3 regions of the Lysinibacillus sp. G1-3 genome follow, and region 3 is predicted to be linked to each of the others. Evidence: riboswitches for the same ligand, from Rfam matches in the RefSeq annotation. Region 3 holds a riboswitch; each other region holds the start of a gene.

Evidence for each region. A riboswitch is a leader RNA that binds a small molecule or an ion and turns the genes downstream of it on or off. The one in region 3 is predicted to bind thiamine pyrophosphate.
Region 1: another riboswitch for thiamine pyrophosphate. It lies ahead of thiW (energy coupling factor transporter S component ThiW); the one in region 3 lies ahead of thiC (phosphomethylpyrimidine synthase ThiC).
Region 2: another riboswitch for thiamine pyrophosphate. It lies ahead of ACVYAD_RS03285 (ABC transporter substrate-binding protein); the one in region 3 lies ahead of thiC (phosphomethylpyrimidine synthase ThiC).

What each region holds. Positions count from the first base shown of each region.
Region 1 is NZ_JBWHYQ010000001.1:10,463-15,960, reverse strand. Features, by position in the region: gene ACVYAD_RS00060 (ABC transporter substrate-binding protein) at 1-847, shown strand, start outside; gene ACVYAD_RS00055 (MFS transporter) at 1,049-2,245, shown strand; TPP riboswitch at 2,312-2,419, shown strand; gene thiW (energy coupling factor transporter S component ThiW) at 2,521-3,018, shown strand; gene ACVYAD_RS00045 (VWA domain-containing protein) at 3,292-5,498, opposite strand, start outside.
Region 2 is NZ_JBWHYQ010000002.1:272,084-277,581, forward strand. Features, by position in the region: gene ACVYAD_RS03265 (TatD family hydrolase) at 35-784, opposite strand; gene ACVYAD_RS03270 (ABC transporter ATP-binding protein) at 774-1,523, opposite strand; gene ACVYAD_RS03275 (ABC transporter permease) at 1,501-2,271, opposite strand; gene ACVYAD_RS03280 (thiamine-binding protein) at 2,271-2,561, opposite strand; gene ACVYAD_RS03285 (ABC transporter substrate-binding protein) at 2,563-3,558, opposite strand; TPP riboswitch at 3,736-3,846, opposite strand; gene ACVYAD_RS03290 (TetR/AcrR family transcriptional regulator) at 4,122-4,730, shown strand; gene ACVYAD_RS03295 (MFS transporter) at 4,958-5,498, shown strand, end outside.
Region 3 is NZ_JBWHYQ010000019.1:15,047-20,544, reverse strand. Features, by position in the region: gene ACVYAD_RS19340 (S-layer protein) at 1-550, opposite strand, end outside; gene ACVYAD_RS19335 (AEC family transporter) at 829-1,758, shown strand; TPP riboswitch at 1,983-2,097, shown strand; gene thiC (phosphomethylpyrimidine synthase ThiC) at 2,421-4,199, shown strand; gene ACVYAD_RS19325 (catalase) at 4,405-5,498, opposite strand, start outside.

The sequences.
Region 1 (5,498 bases), on a different contig from region 3:
AATTCAACAAGGTGGTACAGCTTACGATATTGCAGTACCTTCTGAATATATGATTGAAAAAATGAAGGAAGAAAACTTACTTGTTCCTTTAGATAAAACGAAAATCCCTAATTTTAAAAATATCGATCCGTATTTTTTAGATTTACCATTTGATGACGACAATAAATATTCTGTTCCATATTTCTGGGGAACAGTCGGCGTTGTCTATAATCCAAAGCTCGTTGGAAATCTTGACTTCTCTTCTTGGGAGGACTTATGGGATCCTTCATTAAAGCGTAAAGTCTTTTTAGTAGACGGTGCACGTGAAGTGATTGGTATGGGCTTAAACAGCCTTGGCTACTCGCTCAACTCTTTAAATAACGAGGAGCTACGTACGGCTACGGATAAACTAATCACATTAGCACCAAATGTAAAAGCCATTATCGGGGATGAAATTACACCGCTGATGGTTAATAAAGAAGCGGCCGTGGCACTCACTTGGTCTGGTCAAGCAGCTGACATGTTGTCAGAAAATGAAGATTTAGACTTTGCTGTACCGAAGGAAGGCTCAAACTTATGGTTTGACAATATGGTCATCCCAAAAACATCAAAAAATCTAGATGGTGCACATGCCTTCATTAATTTCATTCTAAAAGCTGAATCAGGTGCTAAAAACGCTGATTATGTAGGCTACTCTTCCCCTAATATTGCAGCGATGAAGTTAATGGATAAGGAAGTTGTATCTGATAAGCGATTCTATCCTTCTGAAGAACAACGTAAAACATTAGAAGTTTATAAAAACTTAGGCCCTGATTATTTGGGTAAATACAATGAGCTGTTTTTAGAATTTAAAATGAGTATTCGATAAACCTAAGCTGTTCTCACATTACGTTGAGAATAGCTTTTTTGTTTATCTGGAAGCGAATCCCAAGGAAAGACTGGTGCAGGGACTTGTTTTAATAATTAGAATCCCCATAAATAAGTCTCTTATTTCAGACTTATAGTCAATAGTAAACGTACAAGCCTTGTGGTAGACTGTAATATATTTGAATAAAGAAAGGGGTATTCGATGACCCAGCAGAAGTCTAATAAGGCGGCTTTATATATTTTAATGTTTAATATGTTTATCGCAATGGGGAGTATCGGAATTATTATTCCTGTCATGCCTGAGTATTTACAACTATTTGGTGCTGCAGGACAAGTACTTGGCATGTTGATTGCAACGTTCGCCTTAGCACAATTTGTTTTTTCTCCAATTGCTGGGAATCTTTCCGATCAATACGGTCGTAAAAATCTCATTATTTTCGGTCTTATAGTTACAGGCCTTGCACAAATTGGTTTCGGGCTATCTACAGATGTGTGGATGCTCTTCTTGGCACGCTTTTTAGGTGGCCTTGGATCTGCATTTGTCGCACCTCCTATAATGGCATTTGTGGCTGACGTCACAACGTACGAGGAACGCGGAAAAGGTATGGGGATGATAGGGGCAGCAATGTCCTTTGGTTTTATGATCGGACCAGGTATCGGTGGATTCCTCTCAAAAGTTAGTTTACACTTTCCATTTTATACTGCTGGATTTGCAGCTATCTTAGCAGCTATTTTATCGTTCTTTTTATTACCTGCTACAAAACCGAACACAGCGAAAAAGGCGCAGAAGCAGGATAATCTTGTAAAGCAGATGGCCCGTTCAGTCCAAATGCCTTATTTTGTCATGCTAATTATCATGCTTGTATTCTCTTTCGGAATTGCTAACTTCCAAACAACATTATCATTATTTGTTACAGAAAAGTTTAATTACACACCTACTGATATCGCCATTATATTAGTAATGGGCGGCGCTTTTGGTGTTGTTGTACAGATGTTTGTTATTACACCGCTGTTTAATCGCTTCGGCGAAATGAAAGTAGTGTTAGTCAATTTATTTATTGCAGCCGTTTCGATTTTCTTAATATTATTCGCATCCGGGTTTGCACTTATTTTAATTGTAGCGACAATCTTCTCTACAGCTACGACATTGATTCGCCCAGCTGTCAACACACTGATTTCAAAGCTTGCTGAAAATGAACAAGGCTATGCAGCTGGTCTGAATAATGCGTATATGAGTCTTGGTAATATGATTGGTCCAGCTTTAGCAGGTATGTTATTCGATTGGAATATGAACAGTCCTTATATTTTCGGGTCTATTATTTTAATGGCTTGCTTCTGCCTTGCCCTTATTTGGACAATGAAAAAAGCACCACACCTTATGCATCCTGATTCAAATTAGTCTGAAAAGTTATTGACTATTTTTAGTAGTGTGCTACATTATTAGGAGAAAAACTAACAATTAAATGTTTACCACTAGGGGAGTCTTTAAAAGGCTGAGACGTATATTGTCATATACGGACCCTTTGAACCTGATCTAGTTCACACTAGCGGAGGGAAGTGGCGACACTTGCTTTTTGCTATTTTAAATGCAAGGCCGCTTCCTAATGCTTTTAGGGAGCGGCTTTTTTTCTGGTTAATTAGCGATTCACAAAATACTAAATAGGAGTGGAAATTATGTCAATTCGAAAATTAACAATCATGGCCTTATTAGTAGCAATTGCCGTAGCAGGTTCTACCTTCGTTTCAATACCAACGGGCATTGCGCGTGCCTACCCTGTACAGCATGCCATTAATGTAATTGGCGCGATCATTCTTGGACCAGTGCCAACTGTTATGGTCGCTTTTATCACAGCCATTATTCGTATTTTAACAGGCACAGGCTCATTATTAGCTATACCCGGCAGTGTTATTGGTGCTTTATGTGCAGCTCTTGCCTATAAATACAGCGGCAAACAATGGCTCGCAGGTATCGGTGAAATGTTTGGAACAGGTATAATTGCCTCACTCATTGCCGTACCTTACGCACATTTATTAATGGGGACATCTGTAGCTGCTTTATTTTTTATGCCAGCCTTTTTAACTTCAAGTACTATTGGTGCTGTATTAGGCATTGTTGTTGCTAGCAATTTACGTAAAACTGTATTTGTAACTAACCTTAATACTCTTTTATAATTCATAAATCCTTTTTGAAGGGATGAGTGATTTATCGGAATGAATTTGTGTTTTATCGGAACAATTTCAGACTTTATCGGAATGTTTCATCGATTTATCCGAATATTTTAGAAAATACAGTATATCTGACCGCACTAATAGTTTGCAGGAATTCTATATTCCCTATTTTCACCACCTACTTTGTAAATGTCATCCAACAATTGATGATAGCCTTGGAATGACAAAAAACGATGGCTCATTGCTATAAAGCGTTGAACCATCGTTTTTTAATTGCTAATGTCGTTTTTTCATGCCCTTTAATAGCTGGGCAACATTTGTGTCCTCTGCCTGTATTGGTTTTTCCTCTACACGCTGATCTTTTTTCTTCGGTCTTGTTAGGAAACCCCAACCAAAGCGTCTAATGGTAATATCAATGAAGAATAGTAGCATCCCTGCTAATAAAAGCCATGTTGCGATATTTTGGCGTTCCGCTCCTTTTTTAGTAAATTCACGGAATACTTCGCTCGGTTCTTTCAAAACAGAGCCGCCTGTTTGCTTTGTTAGTTCTTTGATTAGCTTATCGTTCACTGGACGTAATTCATATTCAACACTATAAGGTACACTTAAGCCAGCCTGGTAAATAGCTTGTTCTTCATCGGTAATGCGGAAGAAGATGAGTCCTGGTTCTGCTTGCACGACTGCTCGAACTTGTGATGCTGAAATTGCCTCAAGCTGTGTTTCAAGTTCTTCACCCGCTTCATTGACAGCAACAATATCTAAGAATGCCGCTTCATTTGTTGGGTCAGTAATGACAAAGGAGCCGTCTGATTCTAGACGTACATCGTAGGCAACATCGTTATAGCTTGGTAGCATTTTTGAAATAAGCGTTTGCCAAAATGTACCCCAATTTTGCCATCTTGCCCAGTCTCCCGTCCATTTTCCTGTCGAATCAGAAGTAAAGGCATATGTTTTGCCAAGGCCATATTGCCATTCTGCAAGTACAGGATCTTCCTTCTCACTTTCTGCGATAACAGTGGCCCCCTGCTTTGCTGTCGTACCTATATAAGCATTCATTTTAGGTACCCCATTTGTAAATAGCGTATTCCAGCCAGATGTATTAAATATAGATGGGTAAAATGGGTTATCTTCAATATATGTGCGTGAAATCATAGCAGTTTCACGAGATAAAATAGAGGGAATCGTCTGTTCATCAATAACATCGTAAAAACGCCCACTCCCCATCTCACTGAGTGCTTCAAGTAAGTTAGCATCTGCATCTTGACCAATTGCAACTGTTGATAGAGTCGTGCCATTTTCTTTTCCTTGTGTAATTAAGTCTTCATAGTTACCCGACTGTGACTGTCCATCTGTTAATAAAATAATATGCTTACGCTGCAGCTTTAAATCTGCTAGATTTTCATAAGCTTTAGCAAGTGAACCATATATTTCAGTACCTCCACCTGGCGTTACAGATAAAATCGTATCTACAGCTTCTTCCTTATTGCCAAGTGGCCCTGTCTCAATAATTTCCCAAGGTCGATCATCAAAGGCAATAAACCCGAGCGTATCCTCATCTCGTAGCATTTCAATTGAACGGGCGGCAGCCTCCTTAGCAAGCTCTAACTTTGCTCCAGACATACTTCCAGAGCGGTCAAGTACGATTGCCAGCCCTAATGATGGTAATTGCTCCTTACCTTTAATCTCCATTTCAACAGGTAGTAAAGTTTCGATTGGTGTTTTAAAATAACCGCCTAAGCCAAAGCTATTTTCGCCACCAACCATTGTAAAACCGACACCAAAATTTTTCACTGCTTGCTCAATGACAGTCATTTTTGCCTCGCCTACTAAATGGCCTGGCACATTATCAAAAATGATTGCATTGTATTGTAAATAACTAGAAAGCTCATTTGGTAGACTTTTAGCATCTACCACATCATAGGAAATGGATTGATTGCCAAGTGCTGCTGCGATTGGTGATGGTGTTTCATAGCCATTAACAATTAATAAATGTGGTTCACTTTGCACCATCGTGACGCTCGTTAATTTATTATTTTCTAAAATCGCATCTTGATCGACCTGCACGAGTGCTTCATATTTTACAAGCCCTTCAGCCGTTGCTGCATGTTTATACGTAAAAATATTTGAACCTTCTGCAAGCTCCACTTTCTCACGATGGATGAGCTGATCGTTTTCATATAATAATAGCTCACCTCGTTCTGCTACAGTTGCATTTATTTCAGTGACTAGCTGCTGCTGTTCACCTGCATAAGCAACTTGTGGTGTTACAAAGCTTTTCAGAGATACATCCTTAGCTACAGGTTTGTTAAATGATACTACATCAACACTACTATTTGCCCCTTTAAACTTTGAGGCAAATTCTAAGGCATCTCCTTTTGTTTCATTGCCATCCGTTAAGAGCACAAGTCGCGTTGCTTTTTTCGGATCTACAATACCTGATGCGAGCTGTAGACTCTGTTCGATATTTGTTTGATCTGTTGCTT
Region 2 (5,498 bases), on a different contig from region 3:
CACAGCCACTCTAAAAGAACAGCTGTGTTTTTTGCTATAAATTATAAAATATTGTCGTATTTCTTGTAATGATACGCGCCGCTTCCTCTGTTGTAAGCCCCTTTATCGAAGCAATAACCCCCATGGAATGATCCATCATCCAAGGAGATGTTCGTTTATTGTTAAAAGGACCTTCGAACGGCCAAGGTCCATCTGTTTCTACCATCAATAGCTCGATTGGGTATTTTTTGATCAGATCTTGAATTTCAGTCTCATACGTACAATCAGGCGTCACAGAAATGAAATACCCATTATGAATCATCCGTTCAATCACTTCCTCATCGCCTTTAAACCAATGAAAATGCGCTTTCGTTACATGATGTTTTTCTAGCAGGTCACAAACAATGGCCGCATCCTCATAAACAGCATGTAATACAATCGGTTTATTTAATTCCTTTGCCAATACAATAAACCGTTCTAACAAAGCCTCATACGAACGATCATCAATTGCCTTCTCCTGCCTCAAATAATAAGGCAACCCTACCTCGCCAATTGCCACCATGTCATGAGCGTGATGACGTATCCAATCGAATAATGCCTCTTCCTCCGCATTACTAAGTAACGGTTGCTCTGGATGAAAGCCAAATGCCGCCTTTACCTTTGCAAAGGCTTTTGACAGCTTCAACGTCTTCTCACATGATGGTAGATTCATGCTTACGGCAATGACATATTCCGCTTCCTCTAGCAAAGGAGGTATGTCGTTCTCTTTATACTTGTCTAAATGAATATGTGCATCAATCAACATTCACCTCATCCTTTTCTTCTTTTAAATACGAGAATAATTGTTGCTTCAATGCCGTAAAAGAAGCGGAATGGCGAATTTCTTCTTGTCGTGGCCTTGCAAAAGGTACGATTATTTCCTTTTTCATCATCGCTGGTCGTTTTGAAAGTACAATAATACGATCAGCTAAAAACAGAGCTTCCTCAATATTATGTGTAACGAACAATATAGATTTTCGATATTTCTCCCAAATCGATAATAGCCACGCCTGCATTTCAAGCCTTGTAAACTCATCCAGTGCTGAAAACGGTTCATCTAAACATAAAATAGGTTTATTACTGACAATTGCACGAATAAACGATACCCGTTGTTGCATACCACCTGACAGCTCATTAGGATATGCATTTACAAATGCTGCGAGCCCCACTTTATCTAACCATTCCTTCGCAACGTTAACATTAGGTTTTCCATGAAGCTCCTCGACCATCGTGACATTTTCTAGGATCGTCCTCCACGGTAATAAACATGGCTGCTGAGGCATATAGCCAATCGTCCCTCTTTTTTTCTGGATATCTGTGCCGTTTAATAAAATAGCACCTTTATCTATAGAAGAAACACCACCAATTAATTGAAAAAGTGTACTTTTCCCACTGCCTGACGGACCGATAATCGCCACAAATTCCCCGTCCTTCACCTCAAAAGATAAACTACGGATAACTGGAAGGGAATCAAAGGATTTATCAATGTTTTGAATGCTTAGCATAGTTTCCTCTCCCCTTCACAACAAGTTTTTCTATTAATCGAATAGCACTAAATAATAATAAACTTAAAAATATGATAGCGAAAATCGCTACAAATACACGATCCGTTCGAAATGAAGACTGTGCCAATGTCATATAAACGCCAATCCCCATTTTCGCTCCTAACCATTCCGCAATAACAGCCCCCATGACGCTATAGGTAGCAGCAATCTTTATGCCTGAAAAAATCGCTGGATACGCATAAGGCCATTCTAACTTCCAAAAGGTTTGGGCTTTCGTAGCACCTATCATCTCAAAATAATGCTTTAGCTCAGGCGAAGTTTGACGAAAGCCATCCATTGCCGAAATAACAATAGGGAAAAAGCACACAAGACAAATAATAATGAGCTTTGGCAATAAACCGAAGCCAAACCAAATGATTAATAATGGTGCTAGGACAAGTACTGGGACATTTTGCGACATAATGAGAATAGGGTAAAATAGCTCCCTTATAAACGTAAAACGATGTAATAGCACCGCAACTGTGAGCCCACATAATATCCCGATAGCAAGTCCAAGAAGTGCTAATTGTATAGTAGCTAAAGCATGAGGCACAAACGTCTCATACGATTGAAAGCCCTCTTTCAAAATGGCACTTGGTGCAGGCAATAGCCAATGTGGAATATCAGCAAAACGGACAATTAGTTCCCATATGAACAAGAGGAAGGCGATAAAAATTATCGTCCTTCCTTGTTTAACAGCCTGCTTCATTACTTATATTTCTCCGTTAGCGTATCCATTGTAATACCGGATGGCTGATATAAAATTTTCACTTGCGTAATGACATTGATTGCGCCAAGCTCGATCATCTTGGCATTCATTTTTTCAATAATTTGCAGCAAAGTCGTAAGCTCGCCTTCCATTGTCGTTTCTAATGGATGAACTTCATATTTCACCCCTGAAGCATCGATAACTGCAATTGCTGCATCGACAAACGGGATCACATCTTCATATGTTTCAGTTTTCGGGATAATTTGTACACTTATTAAAGAGTTTGCCATATTACTTTGTCTCCTTTTTCGGTAAAAAGTCGTTTGTAAATGCTTGTTTTGCGTTAAATTCGCCCTCTAAAACTTTGTTGTCGGCCATCCATTTCGCGTAGTTTTCCCAGACAGCTAATTTTTGCTCGCCCCATTGTGCAGCATCGTCTTGATACTTATCTGCTAACCATTCCTGACTTTTATGCACAAGGTTCTTATCTAAATCAGGTACCGCTTCTAGTAAACTATCAGCTGCCTCATTAGGGTGTTTTATTGCATATTCATAGCCCTTTGCTGCAGCAGCGACAAATGCTTTTACCGTCTCAGGATTATCCTGAATCATTTTTTCATTTGTAGCAAGTACAGGTGTGTAATAATCTAACTGCTCACTATAATCTGTTAAATAAAGCATGTTCAGCTTTTCGCCACGAAGTTCTGCTTCAATACCTGTCCATGCATAATAAATCCACGCAAAATCAATATCTTTTTTCATCATAGTGAAGAAATCTAAATCACCTGCATTGACGATATCTAACTTATTAACATCTGCATCTTCTGTTTGCATTAGTGATTGTAGTACAGCCTTTTCAAGCGGTGCACCCCAGCCACCGTATGTTTTCCCTTCAAAATCTTTTGGTGACGTAATGCCTTTTGATGCGGTAGATGCGAAGCCAGAAGTATTATGCTGTATAATCGCTGCAATCGATACTAAAGGTACATCCTGCACACGAGCTTGTGTAATTCCTTCCTGATAGCTTACGCCAAACTGTGCCTTTCCTGATGCTACAAGCTGATCAGCACCCGTTTCACCAGGTAATAAAATATCAACATCTAAGCCTTGTTCCTTAAAGTAGCCAAGTTTTTCAGCTACATATAAACCTGTATGATTTGTGTTCGGTGTCCAATCAAGAACTACCGATACTTTTGTTAATCCTTTAGCATCCTTTTTAGTTTCTTTTTCGCTACAGCCCACTAATGTTAAAAGTGCAACCATTAGGACCAATAACCATTTTTTCATGCTGAATCCTCCAAGTTAGTAGTGTGAAAGTGTTCATGAATGAATGAATGTCTTTACCAGAAGAAACCGTTCACGGTCTGTTTACACGTAAGGTATGTGCATGCAACAAAAGTCTGAAAACATAAAAAACGCCTAGGATTCCTCCCAGACGTTGTACAATCAGTATCAAAAACTTTCTTTTTTTGAATAGATGTTCCCTACGCTGGTACGAGCCAAATCAGGTTCAAAGGGTCAGCGTCTATCGGACACAATCTCAGCTGGCAACTACCAGCCCCCCTACATTCTTTCGATATGAACTTTTCGAGATTATTATAACCATATCTATCCGTAAATGACAAGGGTCTGTTTATCGATAGCGCTGAATTATTATTTAAACAGCCTCATTTGTAAAACGTTCCTTCAAGAAAGCAAAGTAAAAATCACCACTGTAACGGAGTCATCATGCTTTTAAAGTAATTTATAACTAAAAATACAAAAAATTCTTTCATTATATTGACAATGGAAACAAATTACAATGAAATTTGATTGATTAATCAATCATTTATTATGAAAGGAGTATCAACATGAATTCGATACTTACTAATGATGAAAAAAAGAAAAGAAAAAGATCTACAATTTTAGACGCCGCTATTAAATTATATAGTGAAAATGGTTTTGCAGAGACCAAAGTGGCCGATATTGCTAAGGAAGCAGGAGTTAGTTTCGGCACCGTATTTACGTATTTTGATTCAAAAGAAGTACTTTATGAAGCAGCTATTTTAGAGCCATTGGAAAAAATCAAACCATATTTTATTGAGATACAAGAACACTTTAAAGGTGAGCCTCTTGAAATAATTAAGGAAATGATAGATTGTCATGTGCAACTTTTTGCAACGAGAAGTGAATACTTACGTTTAATTCAACAGGTTCTTGCAAGACCTGAACGATTTCCAAAGCTTTTTAAAGAACTAGATGATTTTGTAAAATCATTTCTAGACTGTATTTATCCGGTTATTGAAGCAGGTCAACGGCTTGGTTACTTTTATGAAGAAGCACCTTCATTAATTGCTGAGTCATACTTATCCATCTTAAACGGAATGCGTTTAACGTTTATTGATGAGTATACAAACATGGTGTGGAAGGATATAACGAGACAAGCTCTAAGATTATTTGGACCTATTTCTAATTTATAAACATTCTCTATCCTTCAGCCGTACCTATAAAATTAGGAAACTCATAACAGGGCGGAATCTATAGACATATTTTGTTCCCTATGAAAAATAGTTTGGATGATTTTCTTTTTGGCTCCCCTAGCTATGCAGGCCTCAAACTGGAAAACATAAAAGAGTCAATGAGACCACCACTTCCTTTAGGAATTCTATCGGAAAAAGCTATTACTTAAAGTACGAGGAGTGATTATATGAAATTGAGAGATATCCATCCCAACATCAAACTTCGCCTAGCCATGCAATTTCTAGGCGGCCTTATTTCTATGGCTGTTATCCCTTTTCTCGCTATTTATTTTACTCAAAATATCGGCGCTACTAAAACGGCTTTTATTCTTATAATTATTGTCATTAGTGGGGGCATTGGAGGGTTTATTGGAGGGCATGTTTCTGATAAAATCGGACGAAAAAAAATAATGATTTATTCTGAAATTGGTCTATTGCTTTCGTATCTGTTTATAGCACTTTTTAATTCTCCTTGGTTTAACCTTCCTTATATTTCTGCAGCATTCTTCATCATCAATATGTTTTGTGGAGGCATGTTTCAGCCAGCCGCACAAGCTATGATGATTGATGTTACTAATTCTGAATCGAGAAAGCTCGTATTTACAATTAGCTACTGGTTAGGGAATTTATCAACTGCAATTGGAGGAATTATTGGAGCATTTCTTTTTAAAAACTACTTATTTGAGTTATTTATTGGAATCTCACTGATCTCTTTGTTATCTGTTTTTA
Region 3 (5,498 bases):
TACTATTTTTAATCAATAAAGGTCTAAAAGTAATTGTATCCCCAATAGCAACGTCATCAATTGTAATGGCCTTCTTCACACGATTAGTTACGATAAGCTCCTCTTCAATAGTGACATTTTGAACTTTTACATAATCCGCATTTACAGTTAGGCTTCCATCAATTTGCGCATCGCCACCATCAAAATTTAACGCTTTATTTTTTGTTCCACCTTTAGTTAGTGTTAGTGATGTAATACTTGTAATTTCACCGTTCTTTACGACAATAGTAGCTGCAGCATTCGCCAATGCAGCATTATTGGATGTGTTTAAGAGGGGCTTCAATGACTTACTAATTTTAAATTGGCCATTGGATGTGCGTACTTTATCATTAGCGATGCTGGTAATAGTAACATTTTGTCCCTTTGTTTTGGCTGCAGCTACTTGTCCGTCGATTTGAACTGAGTTGTTTAAAGATACATCATTAGAAGTGGCATTCGCAGTTGATACAGGCACAATTAAGGTTGCTGTAATAGCGGTAGCCATAAAAGTAGAAAATACTTTATTCTTCATTTCTTGTCGCTCCAATCATTGTATTTAATGGATAATATATCATATATTTCTTCGGTTTAGTGCGCAAATGGGGTATTTTACTATATTAATTTAATGAAACAATAGGCCTTTTTCCTTCAATTATTTTAATAACTCGTAGTTTGAGAGGGTAAATCATCCTTCCAAGAGCCTTTTCTATTGTTTGAACATGATGAAAAAGACAGGATGAGTGAACGCTGAAGTACATTGACCGAGTTTACAAACAGCACTACTATAGGAGAGGAAAGGGGGACAACACTATGGTGTATCTCGGTATGATTTTCTTTCAAATTGTAGCTCCGATTTTAGTGCTTCTAGTACTTGGCGCAGTTTTACAAAGGAAATTTCGTTTTAATTTAAAGGCGCTATCTCAACTTATTACATACTGCTTTATGCCAGCAGCTGTTTTTGTGAATTTATATGAAACGAGTATAGAATTGTCTGTACTTGGGGAAGTTGCGTTTTTTATTCTACTCTTTATCGGAAGCCAAATGGTCCTTAGTCACTTTCTAGCAAAGGGGCTCGGTTTAGTAAAAACAGAGGCTGCGGTGTTTAAAAATAGCGTTGTCCTCATTAATTCAGGCAACTATGGTATTCCAGTTGCCCAAATGATTTTCGTGACTCAGCCGATTGGGGTAGCGATTCAAGTTATTCTCGTTATATTTCAAAATATGACGACGTATACTTACGGCTTGTACAATTTAATTTCTTCAACAAAATCAGGTATGTCAATTTTGAAGGATTTCCTCAAAATGCCTATTATTCATGCACTTATTATTGGCGTTACTATGAACTATTTTAATATCCCTATACCGCAGTTCGTAAAAATTCCGATAGACCATGTGGCAGATGGCTTTATCGCTGTAGCATTAATAACTTTAGGGGCACAGCTATCCCAACTTGAAATAAAATCTATGTTTAATAAGATGGTATACATTAGTTGTTTTACACGATTAATCATAGGGCCTGCCGTAGCATTGCTTATCATTTTTGCTCTTGATCTTGACGGTGTCGTGGCACAATCACTTTTTATAGCTAGTTCGTTCCCGACATCGCGAAATAGTTCCAGTCTGGCATTAGAATATGACGTAGAATCGGCAACTGCTGCACAAACAGTTTTATTTTCAACGATTGTGAGCTGTATTACAGTGACAATTGTGATTTATGTAGCGGAGTTGTTGTTTACCTAATGGCTAGGTGCTCATTTGATTGTCCATTGTTGATAAAAACTAAAATTGTTCCGATAAAATGAGATTTTGTTCCGATAAATCTTCAAAGTATATGAACTCATCAGATAACGTGAAGTTGTGCGCCAAAGTCTAATCTGACGTTGATTCTTGATGAATGTGCCAAAAATAATCAAATGAAGCTTCCATCTATTAGCAATATCTGCTACACTAGCATCAAACTTAATAGTATTAACTAGGGGAGTCTGATGAGTCAGGCTGAGAGGGAAACGCATAGAGGTTTCTTGACCCTTTGGACCTGATCTGGCTCATACCAGCGTGGGAAAGTTAACCATTATTGCACACTACGTTATTTGCAATAACTATACCTTTACATTCTTAGCCGGATCCAAAATTTTTTTGGATTCGGCTTTTTGTCTTCATTCAGCAGAAGACTCCTATCTTTCCAGGTGATGAAATGTATGCGGTGAAGCTTCCTAACTAGTAGGTGCCCAAACGCCTGCTGAATGAAGACAAGCCTCCGGCGGATGTCACGGATTTTAAAAGGAATGAATTGTGCGGGCACAATTCAAAATCCGGACGCAATTACGCCAAGGCGAAATTGATTTTTGTTGGGTGAGCTAGATTCGGTCCTTATATTAATATAAAAGGGAGCGAAGTAGTTTATGACAACAATTAGCGAAAAGAATATTACGATTATGTCAAGTTTTGAAGGAAGTAAAAAAGTTTACGTAGAAGGTTCTCGACCAGATATTTTAGTGCCAATGCGTGAGATTGCTTTGAGTCCGACGACAGGAAGCTTTGGTGAAGAGGAAAATGCACCAGTGCGTGTTTATGATACGAGTGGCCCGTACACTGAACCTGCACATAAGGTGGATATTACGAAAGGATTGCCAGCTTTACGTAGTGCATGGATCAAAGAACGAGGTGACGTTGAGGAATACGAAGGTCGTACGATCAAGCCAGAAGATAACGGATTCCGCAAAGCTAATGATCCACGAATGAATGAAAATGTGTTTCCGGATTTATCTAGAAGGCCTTTACGTGCGAAAAAAGGCAAAAATGTAACGCAGCTTCACTATGCACGAAAGGGAATTATTACTCCAGAAATGGAGTTTGTAGCGATTCGTGAAAATATGGATCCCGAGTTCGTGCGCTCAGAGATAGCGGCGGGGCGTGCAATTTTGCCATCTAATATTAATCACCCTGAGGCAGAGCCAATGATTATTGGACGCAACTTCCACGTGAAAATTAACGCCAATATTGGAAATTCAGCGGTGTCATCCTCTATTGCAGAAGAGGTAGAAAAAATGACGTGGGCTACACGCTGGGGTGCTGATAACATTATGGATTTATCGACGGGTAAGCATATTCATACGACGCGTGAATGGATTATCCGTAATGCTGCGGTGCCAGTAGGAACGGTGCCGATTTATCAAGCGCTAGAAAAAGTAAATGGTGTGGCAGAGGATTTAACGTGGGAGGTGTATCGTGATACGTTAATCGAACAAGCAGAGCAAGGTGTAGATTACTTCACGATTCATGCAGGGGTATTGCTACGCTATGTGCCATTAACGGCTAATCGTGTAACTGGCATAGTGTCTCGAGGAGGCTCGATTATGGCGCAATGGTGTTTATATCACCATCAAGAGAGCTTCTTATATACTCATTTTGAAGAAATCTGCGAAATTATGAAAACCTATGATGTTGCCTTCTCTTTAGGTGATGGTTTACGTCCTGGTTCTATTGCAGATGCAAATGATGAGGCTCAGTTTGCGGAGCTGGAAACGCTAGGGGAATTAACGCAAATTGCCTGGGAGCATGATGTACAGGTGATGGTAGAAGGACCAGGGCATGTGCCGATGCATCTTATTAAAGAAAATATGGACAAGCAGTTAGAGGTATGTAAGGAAGCTCCTTTCTATACGTTAGGACCACTAACGACAGATATTGCTCCGGGCTATGACCATATTACATCAGCCATTGGAGCTGCAATGATTGGTTGGTATGGTACGGCAATGCTATGTTATGTAACGCCTAAAGAGCATCTTGGCTTACCAAATCGTGATGATGTTCGTGTAGGGGTTATTACGTACAAAATTGCTGCACACGCTGCTGATTTAGCGAAAGGGCATCCGGGGGCACAGCAACGTGATGATGCACTATCTAAGGCACGCTTTGAATTCCGCTGGCGCGATCAATTCAACCTTTCGTTAGATCCAGAGCGTGCAGTCGAATATCATGATGAAACATTGCCAGCAGAAGGAGCAAAAACTGCGCACTTCTGTTCAATGTGCGGACCTAAGTTTTGTAGTATGAAAATCTCACAGGATATTCGTACTTATGCAAAAGAAAAAGACTTAAATACGACTGAAGCTATCCATAAAGGTATGCAGGAGAAGGCGAAGGAATTTAAAAAGGCGGGCAGTCAAATTTATCAATAATTATTAGACTGGGCTCGTGTCTTTCATAGGCACGAGCCTTATTTTGGTTCATCATCAAGAGGGGTGCATGTATATAGGTTGATTTCCTTTCCGGTGATGCGCTCTCATTTTGTCATTAAGATAAAAAAACTCCATGTGAGGTCGCCCTTCACATGGAGTAAAAAGTTGGATTTGGATATCAATAATAGTTGGAATATGTGGAGAATTAAACGTTAGTTGGTTGTTTCACGTATGGATTTGAAAGATCCATACCTTCTAATGAAAGACCCATAGCTTTTGCTACACCTTCACCATATGCTGGATCAGCTAAATAGCAGTGAAGAATATGACGACGTTTAATGAACTCTTCAACTGATGCCATATCATTAGCAGTATTTTCGAATAGGCGTTGTTGCTCTTCGGCAGTCATTAGGCGGAATAATTTACCTGGCTGTTCGAAGTAGTTGTTGTCATCTTCACGGAAGTCGTGGATACCAGCATTACCGTCGATACGTAATTCAGGCTCTTTATAGTCTAAATTATGCTCCCATTCACCATAGCTATTTGGTTCATAGCCTAAAGTTGAACCAAGGTTGCCATCGAAACGCATAGCACCGTCGCGGTGGAATGTACGGAATGGGCATTTTGGTGCGTTCACAGGAAGCATGTAGTGGTTCACACCTAAACGATAGCGTTGTGCATCTCCATATGCAAAAATACGAGCCTGTAACATTTTGTCTGGAGAGAAGCTAATACCAGGGATAATGTTAGATGGTGCAAAGGCAGCTTGTTCAACTTCTGCAAAGTAGTTGTCCGCGTTTTTGTTTAACTCGAATTCACCTACAGGAATTAATGGGAAGTCTTTTTTATACCATACCTTTGTTAAGTCAAACGGGTTATATGGTAATTCACGAGCTTGTTCCTCTGTCATAACTTGGATGGACATTTTCCATTTAGGGAAATCGCCATTTTCAATTGCTTCATATAAATCGCGTTGTGAAGATTCGCGGTCATTACTGATTACTTCAGCAGCCTCAGCACCAGTTAAGTTTTTAATCCCTTGCTCTGTACTAAAGTGGAATTTAACCCATACGCGCTCATTTTCTTCATTAATAAAGCTATATGTGTGAGAACCGAAACCATGCATATTACGGTAACCAGCTGGAATACCACGGTCAGACATTACGATTGTTACTTGGTGAAGCGCCTCAGGTAATGAAGTCCAGAAATCCCAGTTTGAATTAGCGTTTTTCATATTTGTACGTGGGTCACGTTTTACCACGTGGTTTAAATCTGTAAAGTGTAAAGGATCACGGAAGA